2 linked regions of the Thermococcus kodakarensis KOD1 genome follow. The protein of the gene in region 1 binds, or shares a complex with, the protein of each later gene. Links are inferred from orthologs where the notes say so. Each region holds a gene or a part of one and is shown in the gene's direction. Other genes may lie near its edges. The genes, in order: TK_RS07625 and TK_RS05870.

Region 1 (3,079 bases):
GAAGATAATTGAGAGGAGGGCTGCTTGATGGCGAGGAAGGGTCCGAAGAGGCACCTTAAGAGGCTTGCCGCTCCGACTTCCTGGTACATTCACAGGAAGGCTTACAAGTGGGCCGTCAGGCCCAGTCCGGGTCCGCACAGCATGAAGACTTCCATACCGCTGATCTACATAGTCAGGGACTACCTCGGCTACGCCAAGACCGCCAGGGAAGCCAGGAAGATCCTCAACGAGGGCAAGATCCTCGTTGATGGTAGGGTCAGGAAGGACTACAAGTTCCCCGTTGGAATCATGGACGTCGTCTCAATCCCAGAGACGGGTGAGCACTACAGGGTTCTCCCGAACAGGATAGGCAAGCTTATACTCCACCCGATAAGCGAGGAAGAGGCCAAGCTCAAGCCCTTCAGGATCAACAACAAGAGGATGGTCAAGGGCGCTAAGGTTCAGCTAAACCTCCACGACGGAAGCAACCACCTCGTCAGCCTTGCCGAGAAGGACGCCTACAAGACCTCCTACACGGTCATAATGCAGGTTCCGGAGAGGCAGATAGTCAAGGTGCTCCCGTTCGAGGTCGGTGCCTACGTCTTCGTTACCCAGGGTAAGAACGTTGCCAGAAAGGGTAAGATCGTCGAGGTCAGGCAGTTCCCGATGGGCTGGCCCGACGTCGTTACAATCGAGGACGAGAACGGCGAGCTCTTCGACACCCTGAAGGAGTACGCCTTCGTCATTGGTAAGGACAAGCCTGAGATTTCCCTTCCGTGAGAGGTGAGATGAGATGCAGATCAACAGAGAGGCAATCCTGGCTGACTGGGAAGCTCACCCGATGAGGAAGCCGAGGATAGCCAAGGTCACGATAAACATAGGTGTTGGCGAGAGCGGTGAGAGGCTCACCAAGGCCGAGACCATGCTTGAGCAGCTCGTCGGCCAGAAGCCTATAAGGAGGAGGGCCAAGCAGACCAACAGGGACTTCGGAATCAGGAGGGGCGAGCCGATAGCGGTCAAGGTCACCCTCCGTGGAGAGAAGGCCTACCAGATGCTCGACAGGCTCCTTGAGGCCGTTGACAGAAAGCTCAAAGCGAGCAACTTCGACGAGCACGGAAACTTCTGCTTTGGAATCCAGGAGCACATCAACATACCGGGCGTCGAGTACGACCCCGAGATCGGTATCTTCGGTATGGATGTCTGCGTCACCCTCGAGAGGCCAGGGTTTAGGGTCGCCAAGAGGAAGAGGCAGAGGAGGAAGATACCGACCAAACACAAGCTGACTAAGGAAGAGGGTATAGTCTTCGCTATGGAGGAGCTCAAGGCTAAGGTGGAGGGATTGTGAGATGGCGAAGGCCGATTACAACAAGAGGAAGCCGAGGAAGTTTGGTAAGGGAGCGAGAAGGTGCATGCGCTGCGGCCAGTACGGGCCGATAATCAGGATACACGGCCTTATGCTCTGCAGGCACTGCTTCCGCGAGGTCGCCCCGAAGCTCGGCTTCAAGAAGTATGAGTGAGGTGAGAGAAAATGACTCTGCTTGACCCTCTGGCAAACGCGCTTTCACACATAACGAACAGCGAGAGAGTTGGGAAGAAGGAGGTCTACATCAAGCCCGCCTCGAAGCTCATCGGTGAGGTTCTCAGGGTTATGCTCGAGAACGGCTACATCGGCGAGTTCGAGCTTATCGACGACGGAAGGGCTGGTATATACAGGGTTCAGCTCATAGGTAAGATCAACAAGGCCGGCGCAATAAAGCCGCGCTTCCCGGTCAAGGCCAGGGACTACGAGAAGTGGGAGAAGAGGTTCCTTCCAGCCTTCGAGTTCGGTATCCTCATTGTCTCAACGTCCCAGGGTGTTATGACCCACAAGGAAGCGCTCGAAAAGGGAATCGGCGGCAGGCTGATAGCCTACGTCTACTGAGGTGAGAAAAATGCCGGTGGACGCTTGGATTCGTGAGGAGATTGAGATACCAGAGGGAGTCGAGGTCACCGTCGAGGGTAACACCGTCAAGGTCAAGGGGCCGAAGGGAGAGCTTCAGAGGGAGCTCAAGTACCCCGGCGTTCAAATCTTCACCGAGGACGGTAAGGTCGTCATCTACAAGGAGTTTCCAAGGAAGAAGGACGTCGCCATCGTGAGAACATTCAAGGCCCACATCAACAACATGATCAAGGGCGTTACCGAGGGCTTCAAGTACAGGCTTAAAGTGGTTTACAGCCACTTCCCGATGACCGTTAAGGTTCAGGGCGATGAGGTTGTCATCGAGAACTTCCTCGGTGAGAAGAACCCGAGGAGGGCCAAGATCCTTCCGGGTGTTACCGTCAAGGTCAAGGGAAGCGAGATCGAGGTTGAGGGCATTGACAAAGAAGCCGTCGGTCAGACAGCTGCGAACATCGAGCAGGCCACGAGGATAACCAAGTGGGACAGGCGTGTCTTCCAGGACGGTATCTACATAGTTGAGAAGGCTGGCAAGCCGATAAAGTTCTGATGGTGAGGTGTGAGAGATGAACGAAAAGGCGAGACTCCTGAGGATAAGGGCCAAGCTCAAGAGGAAGAAGCCGAGGTTCCTCCGCCAGGAGTGGTGGAGGTACCCGAAGTTCAAGAACGACCCGAAGTGGAGAAGGCCTAAGGGAATCGACAGCAAGATGAGGCTCAAGAAGAAGGGCAAGCCGCGCTCACCGAGCATCGGATGGAGCTCACCCAAAGCAGTTCGCGGGCTCCACCCGAGCGGCTACGAGGAAGTCCTCGTCCACAACGTCAAGGAGCTTGAGGCCATAGACCCGACCAGGCAGGCCGCCAGGATAGCGGGAACAGTCGGCGCCAGGAAGAGAGAGATGATACTCGCTAGGGCCAAGGAGCTCGGAGTGAAGGTTCTCAACCCGTGAGGTGATGATCATGCTCAAGACCCAGAGGAGAATTGCCGCCGAGCTGTTGAAGTGTGGCGAGAACAGGATATGGATCGACCCGGAGAGGATTGAGGACGTTGCTGCCGCCATAACGAGGGAGGACATAAAGAGGCTCATCCACGACGGCGTCATCAAGAAGAAGCCCATCAAGGGTCAGAGCAGGGCCAGGGCTAGGGCCTTCCAGGAGGCCAGGAAG
Region 2 (3,260 bases), 290 kb from region 1 along the record:
AGGGACCTTGACAGGCTCGGCGGCACCATGAGGCTTGGGGCATATCCAGTCCACATCAAGCCGAACACCCTCGCGAGAAGGCTTTACGGCAGGGAGATAGTCTACGAAAGGCACCGCCACCGCTGGGAGGTTAACCCGGACTACGTTGAGAAGTTCGAGGAGGCTGGGCTTGTCTTCAGCGGCATAGCCGGAGACGACGAGAGAAGGATGGAGATACTCGAACTTCCGGGACACAGCTACTTCATAGCCACCCAGTTCCATCCGGAGTTCAAGTCGAGACCGATGAGGCCAGCTCCAGTCTTCAGGGGTCTCGTTGAAGCGGCAAAGAAAAAGAAGTATGGAAGCTAAAGCTCAATTCCGAGTTCCTTCATTTCTTCTTCGAATTTTTTCAGCTCCTCTTTTCTCTTAAGCTCCCTGTAGAACTCGACGCCGCCTATCCACAACAGCTCATACACAACCGCCTCAAAGGGCGCACCCAGAAAGGCCGACACATAACCGGCAATATTCTCAGGGAACGCCAGTGATACGAGGGAAACCGTACCCGATATGAGACCTATCACCAAAACGCCGATCCAAAGGAGAAATCCGAAGCCCACGCTGGATGGAAGGTTTTTTAGGACGGCTCCAAAGGCTTCAAACGCGGCTCCGAGGTCTTCTCTGTCAGCGTACAGCGGAACTGCGAGCACCGACATGGTAGTCAGCATTGCCGCAGTGAGTATGATGAGGCCTATTCCTATAAGCACCAGAATACCGCCCGCAGGAAGGGTCAGGAGGCCGATACCGATTGGTATCATTGAAACGACGATGAAAACCAGCCCGATGAACCCGTAGAAGAGGTTTATCAAGAGTACGCCTGGGAAGTGCAGTATGCTCTCCCTGATAAGCTCTACCAGACTTACCTCGCTTCCTTCTCCATACACGAGGGCGCCTTTGACGATTCCATACTGGAACAGAGAGCCGAGGAGCAGGAGAATAACGAAGAGCTTTCCAAGGTTCTCCATTGAACCCATTATATCCGAGACCTGTTCCTCTGAAAGTCCGTGCTCCTCCATTATGACGTTTCCCTGGGTTGTGGATGTTTGGTTTTCGAGAACGCTGAAGTCCGCTGGTGCCAGATAGGCCTGAAATGGAGCGGCCAGCAGGGCCAGAAGGAGAGCTAGGATGTAGAGCTTCTTCGCGCGCGTGATGAGAGTGATCGTTCTGGAGAATGCCTCAAATGCGCCCATACCACCACCGATGGGAGTAATAGAGAAGACTTAAAAATCTTTTGAAGACCCAGAAAAGCTTATAAACGAACTACCCGAAGTGGCGTTGGGTTCATAAGCTAATTGAGGTGAGTGTAATGGCTATCTGGCAGGGAAGATCACTCAAGAAACCCTCAGGTGGTAGGATCATCCTCGCGAGGAAGAAGAGGAAGAGGGAGCTCGGAAGGGAGCCGGCCAACACCAAGGTCGGCGAGGACAGGGAGAAGAGGAAGATCATCAGGACTTACGGCGGCAACAGGAAGGTTCGCCTCGTTGAGGCCCTCTACGCCAACGTCTTCGAGGGTGGAAAGGGCAAGAAGGTCAAGATACTCAACGTCGTCGAGAACCCGGCCAACAGGCAGTACGCGAGGAGAAACATCATCACCAAGGGTGCAATAATAGAGACTGAGATTGGAAAGGCCATCGTTACCAGCAGGCCGGGCCAGGACGGGGTCGTTAACGCCGTCCTCATCAAGGAAGAGAACGCCTGAACTCTTTTTTCTTCCCTCTGTATTCTGAGGCTTTCGTGTTTTCTGTTTGCATCTGTTGTTGGCTGTCGTGAAAAGAATTCGTGAATCAAAAAACTAAAGAAACTGATGAAAGGAAACTAAAACGCTTCCTCTCTGAACTTTCTCAGCTCCTTTTCCATGATCTTTCTGGCGAACTCTTCAGCCTTGGGCTTCACTATCTCGATGACCCTCTTCTTGAGCTCGTCGAGACCTTCGCCTGTAAGGGCGGATATCCTGAGGGGTTCAAGTCCCTTGGATTTAACAAACTCCTCGATCGTTTTCATCTTCTCCTCGTCGGCTATGTCGGCCTTGTTGAGGACGACGATGAACGGGAACTCTCCGAACTCTGAGTATATCTCCTCGAACAGATGCATCTGCTCCTCTATCGGGAAGCCACAGTACTCACTCGGGTCGAAGATGTAGACGATAACGTCTCCGAGATGTTTCAAAGCGAGGATTGCCTGCTTTTCAACCTCGTTCCTTTCGCTTAGAGGTCTGTCAAGTAGTCCCGGCGTATCTATTACCTGGTACTTGAGGTAGTGCTCCTCGAACTGGCCGACGTTTATTCCCTTGGTGGTGAACGGATAGCTTGCCACCTCTGGCTTCGCATTTGTCAGCGCCCTCAAAAGGGTGCTCTTGCCGACGTTGGGATGGCCGGCTATAACCACAGTTGGAAGCTCAAGGTCAACCACGGGAAGCTCCTTCAGAACGTCCCTTGCCCTGTTGAGGTACTCAAGGTCGTCGCCAATGTCCTTAAGTATGTCCGCCACTCTGCCGTAGAACTGCCTCCTGAGCTTGGCTATCTCGATTGGGTCTCTCTCGTAGCGTATCTTCTCCACGTACCTCTGCTCTAGGTTTCTTATCGTCTTTATGGCCCAGTTGACCCTCGCCAGCGAGCGGTGGAACTGGTCGCGGTCGACAAGGGTATCAACGAGCTCCCGGTAGAACTTCGGCAGGGTGGATACTCCAGGTGTTCTGTCGAGTATCTTCCTGAGGTTGTCCCTTACCACGTTGGAGACGGTTCTGACTCTCAGCTCCTCCCTCTGACGGGCTTTGGCAACTTTCCCTCCCTGAGGGGTGAATGCAGAAGCGGCCTTCTCGGCCCTCCTGAAGGCCTTGTCGATGAGTTCATCAGCGGTAAGGACTGTTGGCATCTTCTCAAACGGGTTCTTCATGGTCTCACCTCAACGTATTTCTCGCGGGAGAAGAGTTTTCGGCTGGGTTTAAAAAGGTGCCTGACCTGGAAGTATATTTTCAGATTCAGTTTGGGGCTGGGTACTCCGCCTCTAACCGTAAGGTTCATAGGTACAAAGTGTCTAAAATATCCTTGAATGTCCTTCGGGTGTATGGCTATGTTTCAGGGTATAGCGGACGCACTGCTTTCGGGAATCCTGGCAGCACTTACGTCGTGGCTTCCCATGTCCCCAGAGGGAAGCTTTGGTCGCCTTATAGACGGTGTGATTAGTTATACTGCCTTTCTTGTGCCCGCTTATGCTGGCATTATGTT

The links.
Region 2: TK_RS07625 (region 1) and TK_RS05870 share a complex: the UniProt entries of both Methanocaldococcus jannaschii proteins name them as parts of the 30S ribosomal subunit. The link is inferred for Thermococcus kodakarensis KOD1 from one-to-one orthologs.

The regions. Positions count from the first base shown.
Region 1 is NC_006624.1:1,339,136-1,342,214, reverse strand. The notes cover bases 149-2,910. They hold TK_RS07625 (30S ribosomal protein S14), read left to right. Parts: upstream 149-1,325; coding sequence 1,326-1,496; downstream 1,497-2,910. Other genes in these bases: TK_RS07605 (50S ribosomal protein L19e), read left to right, coding at 2,867-2,910; TK_RS07610 (50S ribosomal protein L32e), read left to right, coding at 2,482-2,862; TK_RS07615 (50S ribosomal protein L6), read left to right, coding at 1,911-2,465; TK_RS07620 (30S ribosomal protein S8), read left to right, coding at 1,508-1,900; TK_RS07630 (50S ribosomal protein L5), read left to right, coding at 773-1,324. In the rest of the region: rplX (50S ribosomal protein L24), read left to right, coding at 1-28; more of TK_RS07635, read left to right, coding at 28-148; more of TK_RS07605, read left to right, coding at 2,911-3,079. UniProt on the Methanocaldococcus jannaschii protein: Binds 16S rRNA, required for the assembly of 30S particles.
Region 2 is NC_006624.1:1,046,629-1,049,888, reverse strand. What follows is about bases 96-3,038. They hold TK_RS05870 (30S ribosomal protein S8e), read left to right. Parts: upstream 96-1,342; coding sequence 1,343-1,735; downstream 1,736-3,038. Other genes in these bases: TK_RS05865 (NOG1 family protein), read right to left, coding at 1,852-2,928; TK_RS05875 (hypothetical protein), read right to left, coding at 345-1,226; pyrG (glutamine hydrolyzing CTP synthase), read left to right, coding at 96-348. Also shown: more of pyrG, read left to right, coding at 1-95; TK_RS05860 (undecaprenyl-diphosphate phosphatase), read left to right, coding at 3,106-3,260.